DNA from 2 places in the Allobosea sp. RCC_152_1 genome. Region 2 is predicted to be linked to the other one. Evidence: riboswitches for the same ligand, from Rfam matches in the RefSeq annotation. Region 2 holds a riboswitch; the other holds the start of a gene.
What was found. A riboswitch is a leader RNA that binds a small molecule or an ion and turns the genes downstream of it on or off. The one in region 2 is predicted to bind thiamine pyrophosphate.
Positions count from the first base shown of each region.

Region 1: it holds a riboswitch for thiamine pyrophosphate, as region 2 does, so the genes downstream of both, thiO (glycine oxidase ThiO) here and thiC (phosphomethylpyrimidine synthase ThiC) in region 2, are expected to answer to the same signal.

Region 1 covers NZ_JBFUPU010000001.1:700,395-707,474, forward strand. Annotated here, with positions in the region: gene AB6806_RS03240 (collagen-like protein) at 1-1,353, shown strand, start outside; gene AB6806_RS03245 (DUF6065 family protein) at 1,448-2,191, shown strand; tRNA gene AB6806_RS03250 (tRNA-Ser) at 2,780-2,870, opposite strand; TPP riboswitch at 3,115-3,216, shown strand; gene thiO (glycine oxidase ThiO) at 3,269-4,294, shown strand; gene thiS (sulfur carrier protein ThiS) at 4,278-4,475, shown strand; gene AB6806_RS03265 (thiazole synthase) at 4,477-5,250, shown strand; gene AB6806_RS03270 (thiamine phosphate synthase) at 5,265-5,882, shown strand; gene AB6806_RS03275 (Rdx family protein) at 6,025-6,339, opposite strand; gene AB6806_RS03280 (IclR family transcriptional regulator) at 6,443-7,080, opposite strand, start outside.
Region 2 covers NZ_JBFUPU010000004.1:480,063-487,142, reverse strand. Annotated here, with positions in the region: gene AB6806_RS17060 (dipeptide ABC transporter ATP-binding protein) at 1-100, shown strand, start outside; gene AB6806_RS17055 (polysaccharide deacetylase family protein) at 112-1,017, shown strand; gene AB6806_RS17050 (hypothetical protein) at 1,075-1,398, opposite strand; gene AB6806_RS17045 (OmpA family protein) at 1,900-3,354, shown strand; gene AB6806_RS17040 (hypothetical protein) at 3,496-3,777, shown strand; gene AB6806_RS17035 (hypothetical protein) at 3,823-4,020, shown strand; TPP riboswitch at 4,098-4,202, shown strand; gene thiC (phosphomethylpyrimidine synthase ThiC) at 4,282-6,159, shown strand; gene AB6806_RS17025 (hypothetical protein) at 6,248-7,080, opposite strand, start outside.

The DNA of each region.
Region 1 (7,080 bases), on a different contig from region 2:
TGTGCCGTCTGGTCGATCACACCAGCGCAGGCGCAGGGCGTCTCCAATGAGCAATTGTTCAGGCTCGTCACCGAGCTTCAGGCCAAGCAGAGGTCGCTTGAAATCAAGCTGAAGGCCGCCGATGCCGAAATCTCGCGGCTGAAGGGTCCGTCTGGCGGTAGAGGTGCTCCTCAGCCGCGGCACCTCGTCACGAAAGGCGACGGCGTTATGCCGGGCGCCCAGCGCGGAACCGGCCCCCAGGCCGTCAGCGCCACCAATGTCCGGCTCGAAGCGGGCGGCGGCTACAACGGCCGTTCCGGATTTGGCGAGATCAGTGGCCTGCTCGCATTGCCGCTTGGCTCCGCCTTCGGGTTTCAGGTCGACACCATAGGCGGCATGGCCTCCAACACAGCCCTGGGCGGCGCTGCGGCGCATCTGTTCTGGCGCGACCCTGGGGTCGGCGCGCTTGGGCTTTACGGCAGCTATCTGTATGGCACCGGGAGCTGGGGAGCGAATATCTCCGGCGCTGGCAATACCGGCATGTACAACGCCAAGGGCGGCATCGAAGGCCAGCTCTATTTCGGCCGCTTCACTCTGGAGGGCCTCGCGGGCGTCGAGTGGAACAATTATAGCGGCGTCGGCAATAGCTTCCTGGTGGCCAGCAACGACAAAACCAGATTCTTCGATGATGTGCGCCTTGCCTGGTACGTGACCGATAACCTCAAATTGAACATCGGCCACCGCTACACCAGCGGCCGCAACCAGCTCGTGGGTGGCGCGGAGTATCTCGCCAATTTCGGCAATACCGCCGCCTCGCTGTTCGCAGACGCCGCCTATGGCAAGAAGTCGGATGGCGGCTTCGGCCGTTCCTCCGGAAACGAGTTCAGCTTCCTAGCGGGCTTGCGCGTCTATTTCGGCTCCAGTGGCACCAACGACGTGTCGCCGTGGCTCGGCGAGAAGACTCTCATCCGGCGCGATCGCGAAGACTATATGCCGACCTATATCGGCCGCGATGCGGGCGACCTGCCGAGGGCGCGCAAGAACACGGCAACTGGGCAGCCCGGTGCTCCTGGCGCTCCCGGTGCTCCTGGCGCTCCCGGTGCTCCTGGCGCTGCCGGTACTCCTGGCGCTCCCGGTGCTCCTGGCACTGCCGGTACTCCTGGCCCTGCCGGCCCTGTCGGCCCTGTCGGCCCTGCTGGCCCTTCCGGCCCTGTCGGCCCTGTCGGCCCTGCTGGCCCTGTCGGCCCTGAAGGCCCTTCCGGCCCTGCTGGCCCTTCCGGCCCCGTCGGCCCTGCTGGCCCTGTCGGCCCTGAAGGCCCTTCCGGCCCTGAAGGCCCTACCGGTCCTGTCGGCCCTGTCGGTCCTTCCGGCTGAGATCTCGAAGGGGCCGGAGCTCGGCAACGAGGTCCCCGATGACGCAGTTCGTTCCGAAAGCCCAATGATGACAGGACCGAGACTTGACTGTTACGTGTTGATCGATCGGGCACCACAGCTCGTCGCGGCTCCGACCGGCCGCGATTGGATGGATGCCACGAGCGAGCACTTCGCAAATCGGTGCACGCCGCTTTTAATTGCCAACGCCAATGGTTGGGAGTTGCTCAACCCGGCTGGCTTCTCTGCCACCTGGAACGGCTGGAATGGCAAGGAGGACATCACCCTTCGTCCTCACGAGCCAGGTACCCATTTGCACCAAGCCGGGGTGTTCTTCGGACACGGCATCCTGAGTTTCCATCCGGGCTACCTGTTCAGGACAGATCCGGATTGGATGATGTCGGTCCGCGGCTCGCCCAACCGCATCAAAGACGGCATCCACCCGCTCGACGGGCTGGTGGAGACCGGCTGGCTACCCTTCAGCTTTACCATGAACTGGAAATTCACCCGGCCTGGCACAGTGCATTTCGAAAAGGATGAGCCGTTCTGCTTCGTCACCATGGTGCCAGCTGTCACCATCGAGAGCGTACAGCCGGTAATTCGACCCATTACCGAGGATCCAGCCCTGCACCGGGAATATAAATCCTGGAACAGCGAGCGGGTTAGATTCAACGCTGCTATCGGTCTCGGCGACCCCCTTACGGTGGAGCAGAAATGGCAGAAGAACTACCTCGTGGGCAAATCACCGACCGGGCAGTCCGTCGCAGGCGAGAATCACCGGGTGAAGCGAAGTCTCAAGGCGCCGACTTGGTCCGACGCACCGCCGATATCGAAGATATGAGGTGTTTGCGGTGTCCGGTGGAGACTGAATTGACCACCCGTCGGGTTTGAGGCGTCTGAAGGTCGGGTCTCTCGCGCCATGGGGCCGCTGCATCGGCTGGCCGGGACATGCCGCTCAAGGTTGAACTCGTAGAACAGTGCCTCCTGCGCAACCGTCCGCTCGCCCATCATCACGCCGCCCTCCGCAAGGACGACGGAAACAGAACCTCAAGCCCACAGCAACACCGACTTCTTCAACACAAACCACCCTTGCTGACATCAGGAAGGTCTGCGTCCGGGCCGTGCGAAGAAGTCGGCGGCCTCCAGCCGGAGATGACGGCAACCCTGTGAGGCGCTCCTTCTTCAACTCCCTGAACCAGCTCTCGGCGATACCGGCGAGTCGGCGGGCATAACGCGACGCGTCCCGATGATCGTCACAGGGCAGGGGCACCCGAACAGGAGTGCTCCCGAACGCCCCTCGGAGATCGGAATGGCGATCTGGAACCAGAATCGGGCTCCGCGCTGCCAGAGGCAGCCTGCCATGTGTAGGCCGCCGTCTATCGTGCTCGGCAGCGCTTAGAACTGTCTTTACTAATCAACGGGGTAGGAGTGGCGGAGACGGAGGGATTCGAACCCTCGATACCCTTGTGGGGTATGCTCATTTAGCAAACGAGTGCCTTCAGCCTCTCGGCCACGTCTCCAGCGCAAGGCTCTATGCCCGATCGTGACGCCGTTTGACAAGCCTCGCCGGCCACTTTGCACCAAGGATAATTCTCCTGGTCGACAGGGGCGGGCGATCACTCCCTTCACACGGGAGGGGATATGGCTGCGCAGGAGCGACGGAAGCACTCCCTTGGTAAGGGAGACGTCAAGCCGGGCGATCTCCCGGAAAGGCCGGTATGCATCGGCTCGCCTTGCTCTCTGGGGCCCAGCTCACTAGATTGAGCGCGTCCGTTGGGGTGCCGAGAGGCTGAGAGGCGTGGCTCACGCCAACCCATCGTACCTGATCCGGGTAATGCCGGCGAAGGGAACGGTCCTCGGCTCGCAGTTCTCTGCATCGCGCCTCCGGCCGTTGCCTCCCCGGGAGCATGGGAAGCGCATGGCACAGTTGCCGCATCGGCCAAGCCAGACCACCGTCGCGATCGTCGGCGCCGGCGTCGTCGGCCTCGCCTGCGCCGTCGAGTTGCTCGACAGGGGCGCGGCCGTCGTCATCCATGAGCGCGGTCCGCGCATCGGCGCCGAGGCCTGCTCCTGGTATGCCGGCGGCATGCTGGCGCCCTGGTGCGAGGGCGAGAGCGCCGAGGAGCCGGTGGTGCGGCTCGGGCAGGAGGCGGCCGGCTGGTGGGAGCGGCATACGGGTGAGGTCGCGCGACAGGGCACGCTCGTCGTCGCGCCGAGCCGGGATCGTTCGGAGCTGCGCCGCTTCGGCCAGCGCACCAGCCATTTCGAGGAGATCGACGGCGAGGCGATCGCGCGGCTGGAGCCCGATCTCGTCGGGCGCTTCGGGCGCGGGCTGTTCTTCGCAGCGGAGGCGCATCTCGATCCGCGCCGGGCGATCAAGGCCCTGGGCGACAAGATTCTCGCGCAAGGCGGGACGATCCATTTCGAGAGCCCGGTCGAGCCGGCCGAGCTCGACGCCGATATCGTGCTCGATTGCCGCGGGCTTGCGGCCCGCGACGTCCTGCCCGATCTGCGCGGCGTCAAGGGCGAGATGCTGATCCTGAAGAGCGACGAGATTGCGCTGTCGCGTCCGGTCCGGCTGCTGCACCCGCGCATTCCGCTCTACATCGTGCCGCGCGCCGAGGGGCATTTCATGGTCGGCGCGACCATGATCGAGAGCGGCGCGCGCCGGCGCATCTCGGCCCGCTCCATGCTCGAACTGCTCGGCGCGGCCTATGCGCTGCATCCGGCCTTCGGCGAGGCCGAGATCGTCGAGATCGGCACCGATGCCCGCCCGGCCTTTCCCGACAACCTGCCGCGGCTGACGCGCCGGGGCCGGGTGATCCATGTCAACGGGCTCTATCGCCACGGCTTCCTGCTCAGCCCCGCCATGGCGCGGATGGCGGCCGATGCCGTATTGAACCCGCAATCCCGACCGGAGATGCTGCATGACCTTGCTGCTTAACGGCGCGCCCCAGGACATCGCGGGCAAGACGCTGGCCGAGGCGCTGGCCGAGCTCGGCTATGCCGGCCGGATCGTCGCCACCGCTGTGAACGGCGAATTCGTCCCGGCCCGCAAGCGCGCCGAGACCGCACTCAACGACGGCGACCGCATCGAGGTCGTCGCGCCGATGCAGGGAGGTTGAGATGGCGTCCTTCTACGGTTTCGAGCCGCAAAATCCGCTTTTCCTCGGCACGGCGCAATATCCGTCGCCCGCCATCCTGGCCGAGGCGGTCAGGCGTTCGGGCGCCGAGGTGGTCACCGTCTCGCTGCGCCGGGAATCGGCCGGCGGTGGGGCAGGGCAGGCGTTCTGGACATTGATCCGCGAGCTCGGCGTCAAGGTGCTGCCCAACACCGCCGGCTGTCACTCGGTGAAGGAGGCCGTGACGACGGCCCAGATGGCGCGCGAGGTCTTCGGCACGGACTGGATCAAGCTCGAGGTCATCGGCGAGGACGACACGCTCCAGCCGGACGTGATCGCCCTGGTCGAGGCGGCCCGCATCCTTTCCGATGACGGCTTCAAGGTCTTTCCCTACACGACCGAGGACATCGTCGTCGGTGGCCGCCTGCTCGATGCCGGCTGCGAGGTGCTGATGCCCTGGGGCGCGCCGATCGGCTCCGGCCGGGGCCTCAACAACCCTTATGGCTTGCGCACCATGCGCCAGCATTTCCCGGACATCCCGCTCGTCGTCGATGCCGGCATCGGCCTGCCGTCCCACGCCGCGCAGGCGATCGAGATGGGCTATGACGGCATCCTGCTCAACACCGCCGTCGCCAAGGCCGGCGATCCCGCCGCGATGGCGGAAGCCTTCGCGCTGGCCATCCGTGCCGGCCGGCTCGCCTTCGGCGCGCAGCCGATCGAGGCGCGCGACATGGCCGCTCCCTCCACCCCCGTCATGGGCAAAGCCTTCCTGGCCTGAAAGACGTATTCCGCATGAAGCTCGATCCGTTCTACCCGATCTTCGACAGCGCCGACTGGATCGCGCGGATGCTGCCGCTCGGCATGAAGCTGGTGCAGCTGCGCGTGAAGGACCGGCCGGAGCCGGAGGTCGCCCGCGAGATCGCCCGCGCGAAGCGGCTCTGCGCCGAGGCCGGCTGCGTGCTCGTCGTCAACGATTACTGGAAGCTCGCGATCGGGGAAGGTTGCGACTGGCTGCATCTTGGACAGGAAGACCTCGACACCGCCGATCTCGGCGCGATCCGGAAAGCCGGCCTGAAGCTCGGCGTCAGCAGCCATGACGAGGCGGAACTCGAGCGTGCGCTGGATATGCAGCCGGACTATGTCGCGCTCGGGCCGGTCTATCCGACGATCCTGAAGCAGATGCGTTTCGGCCCGCAGGGGCTGGAGCGTCTTGGCGAATGGAAGCGCCGCATCGGCGCCCTGCCATTGGTCGGCATTGGCGGCATCTCGCTGGAGCGGGCCCCGGGCGTCTTCGAGGCTGGCGCCGACATCGTCGCGGCGGTGACGGACATCACGCTCAATGCCGATCCCGAGGAGCGGCTGAAGGCGTGGGTCGCGGCGACGCGCGGGCGCCTTTCTCCCGCTTCCTGAACGCCGTAATCCCGGACAAGCGGCGAAGCCGCGCCGATTCGGGATCCATGCCTGAACCTGTCGGGAAGCGTTCCGGCATGGATCCCGGGTCTTCGCTTCGCCCGGGATGACCACCAGGGATGTCGCTGGCGAAAGGCGAGCCTCAGCTCTCGGCGTCCGCCGACATCGCATGTCCGTCGACATGGCCGAGGCTGCGCTCGGGGTCGAGCCGGTCGCGGACGCGCTGCTTCAGCACCTTGGAATCGGGGAAGCCGCCATCGGTCTTGCGGTCCCAGATCAGCTCGCCGTCATAGGTGATCTGGAAGATGCCGCCGGTGCGCGGGATCAGCGCGACCTCGCCGAGATCCTGCCCGAAGGTCGAGAGTAGCTCCTGGCCGAGCCAGGCCGAGCGCAGCATCCAGTTGCACATCGAGCAATAGGTTATGGCGATGCGGGGTGCGGGCTTGGTTTCGGTCATGGCGGAGCACCGTGGCAAGGAATGTCGCCCCCGACATCCCGCTTCCGCTGCCGCGATGCAAGCCTGAAAGCGGCATGGCGGCTGCGCTCGGAGCCGGAGCCGATCAGCCCGCCACCGTGCTCAGGCTGCGCGAGGGATAGCGCAGGGTCACGTCGAAGGGGTTGAGCTTGGCGCCGAGCTCGTCGGCCTCGCCCCGCAGGATGGCGACGACGCTGGGCAGCCGGTCTTCGCGCAGCCGCTCGGCCAGCGTGCCGACGCTCAGCGCGGCGACGACGCGCCGCTGCGCATCGAAGACCGGCACGGCGACGCCGGCCATGCCGGGGATGAGGCCGGTGTTGAGATTGACCCAGCCTTGCGCCCTTGCGGCCTCGATCGCGCAGCGCAGCGCCGGCTCGTCGATGAAGCCGCGGTCGAGCAGGCGGGGCATGTTGAAGCGGATCACCGCTTCGCGCTCGGCGTCCGGCAGATGCGCCAGCATGGCGAGGCTGCCCTGGCCGATGCCGAGCGGGACCTTGCCGCCGATGTCGCCGGTGAAGGAGCGGATCGGGAAGGGGCCCTCGATCCGGTCGAGGCAGACCGCGTCATAGCCGTTGCGGACCAGCAGGAAGATCGTGTCACTGAGCGTGGCCGAGAGCCTGAGCAGGGTCGGGCGGGCAAGTTCGCGCAAGCCGCCGGCCTGCCCGGCGCGGGCCGCCAGCACGAAGAAGTCGAGTGCCAGCCGGTAGCGCTTGCCGCCGCTGG
Region 2 (7,080 bases):
GAGCGGCCCGGCCGGCCAGGTCTACGATCATCCGCAGCACGACTACACCAAGCGCCTGCTCGCCGCCGTGCCGGTGCTACCGGGCGCTGTGACGACCTGAGGAGAGCGACCATGACAAGCCAGTCCGATGAACTCCTGCCCTGGCAATGGCCGGAAGAGGTCTGGCGCGGCAAGGTCGAGCAGGTTCGCGCCGGCCGCAATCTCAAGCCGGCCAGATGGAAGAACGGCGCCCGTTGCGCCGTGGCCCTCTCCTTCGATGTCGATCACGAGACCAACGAACTGCGCGACGGCGGCAAGTCGGTCGGGCGCCTCTCCTGGGGCCAGTACGGAAACCGCGTCGGCGTGCCCCGCATCCTCGACCTGCTGAAGCGGCAGGATATCCCCGCAAGCTTCTTCGTGCCCGCCGTCACGGCCCTGCTCTATCCGGAAGAGCAGCGCCGCATCATCGGTGCCGGCCACGAGATCGGCCTTCATGGCTGGATCCACGAGGTCAATACGGCGGTGCCACCTGAGAACGAGCGCGAATTGCACCTGCGCTCGGCCGATACGCTGGAGAAGGTCACCGGTGTCCGCCCGGTCGGCATGCGCACGCCGTCCTGGGATTTCTCCGACGTGACGCTCGCGATCGAGCGCGAGCTCGGCCTGCTCTACGATTCCTCGCTCTTTGCCGATGACGATCCCTATGAGATCGTCGAGAAGGGCGAGCCCACCGGCATCGTCGAACTGCCGGTCGAGTGGATTCGCGACGACGCGCCCTATCTCAGCATGAACCGCTTCCAGGCGCTCCGGCCCTATACGCCGCCGGAAGCGGTCTTCGACATCTTCCGGCGCGAATTCGAGGGCGCCTATGCCGAGGGCGGGCTCTTCCTGCTGACCATGCACCCGCATGTCATCACCTACCGCTCGCGCTTCTGGATCCTCGAGGAGCTGGTTCGCCTCGCCAAGGCCAAGGGCGATTGCTGGTTCGCGACCCATGCCGAGATCGCGGCCTATGTGAAGGACGAGGCCGGCATCTGACCCGCTCGGGCGGTGGAACCGCTGCCCGATTCCCGCCGTTTTCGCTTCATCGCCGGTTCAGGCCGCAAGGGCCCTGATACCGCGCAGGTTGAACGAATGACGGGAATCGCGATGCGCACGAAACGCTTGCTGCTGGTCGGAACGGTCCTGCCGGCCCTTATCCTCTCCCAGGCGGGGCAGGCCTTCGCGCCGTTGGGCGTCCAGCTCGCCCAGGCGCCGGGAGGCGACGACGATCGTGGCCGCGGCCAGCGTGAGCGCCAGCCCGGTCCCGGAGGAGGCCAGCCCGGTCAGCCGGGGCATCCAGGAGCCGGCGGCCAGCCGGGGCGTGCCGGAGCCGGCGGTCAACCCGGCCAGCCCGGCCGCCCGGGACAGCCGGGACAACCTCCTGGCGAGCGCGCGCCCGCAGCGCCCCGCCCGCCCATGCCTTCCGCGCCGGCACCGGCCGAGCGGACCGCCCCGCCGCCTCCGCCGCAGAGCCAGCCACGGCCTGCGCCGCCGGCCCTGCAGCCCCGGCCCGAGCGCCCGGCGCCGCCGAGCGCCGCGCCGGCTCCTCAGGAACGCCTCGCGCCGCCTGCCGCGCCTGCGCCGTCGCGGCCTGCGCCCGTGCCGCCGCCGGCAGCACAGCCCGGCGTGCCCCCGGTGCAGCGTCCGGCCGTTCCGCCTGCGCCGCAGCCCGGCGCTCAGCCGACCCAGCGACCCGTGCCTCCCGCGGCACCGACGGCTCCGGCCCAGCCCAACGCGGCTTCGCCCGGTGCGCCCCAGCCCGGCCTCAGGCCAGATCAGCGCCCGGCTGCGCCCGGTGCGATTGCGCCTGCGCCGCAACCCGGCGCGCAGCCGTCACAGCGCCCCCTGCCGCCGCCGGGAGCACCCGTGCAGCGGCCCGTGCCTCCGCCCGCGCCGACGGCTCCGGCCCAGCCCAACGCGGCGACGCCGGGCGCGCCCCAGCCCGGCCTCAGGCCGGATCAGCGTCCGGCTGCCCCCGGCGCGATTGCGCCTGCGCCGCAACCCGGCGCGCAGCCGACGCAGCGTCCCCTGCCGCCTCTGGGAGCGCCGACACAGCCGAACGCCGCTACGCCCGGCGCAACCCAGCCCGGCGCCCGGCCCGATCAGCGGCCCGTGCCGCCGAATCCGCCCGCCGTTCCCGGCCAGCCCTCGACCCCGGCTCAACCGGGTGCGGTTCCTCCTGCTGCGGCCCCGGTTCAGGGCCAGCCGAACCCGGCCGTGCCGCCCGGAGCTGCGCCCGGTGCCGCCGTGCCCGGCCGTCCCGGTGTCGCCCCGCCTGCGCCCGGCGCCGTGCAGGGTCAGCCGCCGGCAGGTCTTCCCGGCCAACTTCCCGGTCAGCCGCCCCAGCGTGAGGGGCGTCGCGGCGGCATTTCGCCCGGCGTCGCCGGGGCGATCGGCCTGGGCGCCGGCGTCATCGGTGGCATCATGGCGACCCAGGGCGCCGAGCGCTTCGACGACATCCGCAGGGAACGGCAGGAGCAGCGCGAAGGTGACCTCACCATCATCCGTGAACCCGGCCGCACCATCATCCGCGACGATGACGGCCGCGCCATCATCCGCCGCGACGAGGACCAGCGCTTCCGGGATCTCGGCTGGCAGGGCCGCGCCGAGCGCCGCGACGGCGAGACGCGCACCGTCTTCGAGCGGCCCGACGGAACGCGCATCGTCACCGTCACCGACGAGGAGGGCCGGCTGATCCGCCGCAGCCGCATCGGCCGCGACGATCGCGAGGTGATCATCATCGACAACACGCTGCGGGACCGTCCGGGGCGCTTTGCGGACGATGTCGTGGTGCTGCCCCCGCCGCCGCTGCCGATCCCGCGCGAGCGCTATATCGTCAATGCGGACCAGGCCGATGAGAGCCTGATCTACGAAACGATCATGGCCCCGCCGATCGCCGCGATCCCGCGTCGCTACACGCTGGACGAGGTCCGCTACTCGCCCGACCTGCGTGCCCGCATGCGCAGCGTCGATATCGACACGATCAACTTCGAGACGGGCTCCTGGCAGGTCACGGCCGACCAGGCGCAGCGCCTCGCGGTGATCGCGGATTCGGTGCGGCGTGTGCTGCAGGGCTCGCCGAACGAGGTCTTCCTCGTCGAGGGCCATACCGATGCCGTGGGTTCCGACATCGACAACCTCTCGCTCTCCGACCGCCGGGCCCAGTCCGTCGCCGAGATCCTGACGCGCGACTTCCAGATCCCGCCCGAGAACCTGACGACCCAGGGCTATGGCGAGCAGTATCTGAAGGTGCAGACGCAAGCTGCCTCGCGCGAGAACCGGCGCGTCACGCTTAGGCGCATCACGCCGCTGCTGACGGGCCAGAGTCGCTGACCGGCGCGGCGTCGAAACGCCGCTATCGCACAGAGCGGGGCTGCACTTTGTGCAGCCCCGCTCTTCGTCGGAAGCAAGGAACCGCCGCTTCGTTTCGCCAGTTCTATGTTCCGGAGGAGTAGTCCGAAGGGAGATGAAGCCATGAAGAAGCTCTCCTTGATGCTGGCATGCCTGCTTCTGGCCGGATCGCTTCTGGCGCCGGCCGCGCAGGCCCAGAGCACCTCGTCGCCCGGCCCTGCGGTCAAGCAGCGGGCGCCCGGCGTGCCGATCGCCCCGCAACCGGGGGAGGTTTCCCGCTTGCGGTCCGAGGAGCGAGGGCTGTTCCATCAATACGGGCGCGTGGCGCAGGACGGACGCGCGGCGCAGGAGGCCAATCGCGATCTGCCGATGCCGCGCGGCGTGCCTTCGATCATCGCGCCCTGAGAGGCGTTCAGGATTGTTCAACGCTTGCGGCCTAAGCATCGCCGCATGAGTGACGTTGCCGCCATCGCCCAAAGCCTCGTCTCGATGCAGTCAGCCTCGACGCAGCAGGCCCTCGGCACCGAGATGCTGCGGCAGAATGCCGAGGCCGAGCGCGGCGTCGTCGCCATGCTCGAGCAGGGCGCTGAGCAGGCGAAGGCCGTCCTCCCCGCAGGCCAGGGCCTGCAGGTCGATCGCACGGCCTGACGTTTTTTGCATGCCGGCCCCTGCGTGCCGGCTTTCCTTTGCCGGTTGCGTCTCCCCGGTCGAAGCCCTACCCTTGGAATCGTTCCGAGGGGTGCTCGCAAGGGCTGAGATGGCTGATGAGGCCGAACCCGTCGAACCTGATCCGGGTCATACCGGCGGAGGGACTGGAACGCGGGTCGGGCCGTACCTTATCCGCAGACAGCGACTGGACCGCTTCCAAACCCGGATCTCCTGAACCTTGGACCAAGGAGGAGATCCCGCATGAACGCCCATACCAAGCCGCAGAAGAACAGCGTCAAGACCGCGCCGCAAAGCGTGACCACGGGGCCAATCATCGGCTCGCGCAAGATCTATGTGCCGACACCCGAGGATGGCTCGATCCGGGTGCCGTTCCGTGAGGTGCAGCTCACCACGGACGCCGAACCGCCGGTGCGGATCTACGACCCGTCCGGCCCCTTTACCGAGACCGACGCGAAGATCGACCTCGATGCGGGCCTGCCCCAGCCGCGTCGTGCCTGGCTCGACGCCCGCGGCTTCGAGCGGGTCGCCGGGCGCGCGGTCACCGCCGCCGATAACGGCCATATCAGCGAAGCGCAGCTGGTTCCGGCCTGCCCGGCTGAGCGCCCGATCCTCGAGGCGAAGCCCGGCCAGATGGCGACGCAGTACGAATTCGCCAAGGCCGGCATCATCACGCCCGAGATGATCTATGTCGCCCATCGCGAGAATCTCGGCCGCGCCGCGATGCTCGAAGGCGCGCGCGAGCGTCATGCCGATGGCGAGAGCTTCGGCGCCAGCGTGCCGGAATTCGTCACGCCCGAATTCGTCCGCGAGGAGATCGCCCGCGGCCGCGCCATCATCCCGGCCAACATCAACCACCCCGAGCTCGAGCCGATGGCGATCGGCCGCAATTTCCTGGTCAAGATCAACGCCAATATCGGCAACTCGGCCGTCACCTCCGGCGCGGCCGAGGAGGTCGAGAAGCTGGTCTGGGCGATCCGCTGGGGCGCCGATACGGTGATGGACCTCTCCACCGGCCGCAACATCCACAACATCCGCTCCTGGATCCTGCGCAATTCACCGGTGCCGATCGGCACGGTGCCGATCTATCAGGCGCTGGAGAAGGTCGGCGGCGATCCGATCAAGCTCGACTGGGAGGTGTTCAAGGACACCCTCATCGAGCAGGCCGAGCAGGGCGTCGACTACTTCACCATCCATGCCGGCGTCAGACTTCCCTATGTTCCGCTCACGGCATCGCGAGTTACCGGCATCGTCTCGCGCGGCGGCTCGATCATGGCGCGCTGGTGCCTGGCGCATCACAAGGAGAGCTTCCTCTACGAGCGCTTCGACGAGATTTGCGACATCATGCGCAAATACGACGTCTCCTTCTCGCTGGGCGATGGCCTGCGTCCGGGCTCGATCGCCGACGCCAATGACCGCGCCCAGTTCGCCGAGCTGGAGACGCTGGGCGAGCTGACCCAGGTCGCCTGGAAGAAGGGCTGCCAGGTGATGATCGAGGGCCCCGGCCATGTGCCGATGCACAAGATCAAGGAGAACATGGACAAGCAGCTGCGCGAATGCGGCGAGGCGCCCTTCTATACGCTCGGACCGCTGACCACCGACATCGCGCCGGGCTACGACCACATCACCTCGGGCATCGGGGCTGCGATGATCGGTTGGTATGGCTGCGCCATGCTCTGCTACGTCACGCCGAAGGAGCATCTGGGCCTGCCGAACCGCGACGACGTCAAGACCGGCGTCATCACCTATCGCATCGCGGCCCATGCCGCCGACCTCGCCAAGGGCCATCCGGCCGCGAAGATCCGGGACGACGCGGTCTCCCGCGCCCGTTTCGACTTCCGCTGGGAGGACCAGTTCAACCTGGCGCTCGACCCCGACACGGCGCGCGAGTTCCACGACGAGACCTTGCCGAAGGACGCCCACAAGGTCGCGCATTTCTGCTCGATGTGCGGGCCGAAATTCTGCTCGATGAAGATCACGCAGGATCTGCGCGCCGAGGTTCTGGCGATGGGCGAGAACGAGCGCAAGGCGCTCGAAGCGCTCGCGGATGAAGGCATGGCGGCCAAGTCGAAGGAGTTCCTCGACAAGGGCGGCAGCATCTACCTCCCCGCGGCGGAGTGAACAGAGCCTCCGGAGGTCGCGACGCGGCTCGCGTTGCGGCCTTCGGGCGGCCGGAATAACCCGCCGGCTGTCGCGGACCGGGAAATCGCTACTGCGTGGGCGTAAGCGGGAGCGGCGCGGGTTTCGGCGCTGCCGGGCGCGGTTTCGGCTTGGCCGCCTGCTTCGGCTCGGTGCCGAGCCCGAGCCTCGCCCGCAGCTCGGCCGCGCGCCCCTCCGTGACCCGCGCGGCGCAGAAGCCGTATTGGCCCTCGCGCTGGAAATCGCGGCAGATCATCTCGCGCTCGCCCGAGAAGCCGGCCTGCTCGCGGGCAAGCGTCCGCTGGTCGACCGCGTTCGCCTTCGCCGTCAGCGTCCGGTAGCCGTCGCGCAGTGCGCGCTCGGCCGCGCCGCGCGCACGTTCGATCGCCTTGGCCTGGCTCGCGACGACACCCTGATCCGGCCCCCAGAGCCCGCGCGGATCGATCCGGCATTGCGCGGCTTCGACGATGCAGGGCGCGGCTGGCTCCGTCACCAGCAGGGCGCCGTCGAGCACGTCGAAGACGATCGGGCAAATCGGCGCCTCCAGCCTGTAGCGTGGCAGGCCCGCCGGCTTGCCGAGGGGGGTGACGGGAAGGGGCGCATCGCCGAAAGAAACGGCGCAGGGCTCGACCAGATTGGCGGCCTGATAGCCGTCGAGATTGAGCTTCAGCCCGTAGCCGCTGCCGAGCTTCTCGAAGACGGCGGTACCATGGTGGCCGTTCAGATGCAGGGTCTTGCCGAGGATCGCCTCCTCGCCCGCGATCTTGAGGGCCGGCAGGCTCTGCTGGCGCGGCGCCGCAGGCGCGCCCGCCGCCGGCGGGGCGGCCTGGTGGGTTCCCGGAGCGTTGAAGGGCTGGGCGCCCGGCAGTTGCAGTGGCTGCGCCCATGCGGCGGTGCCGGCGG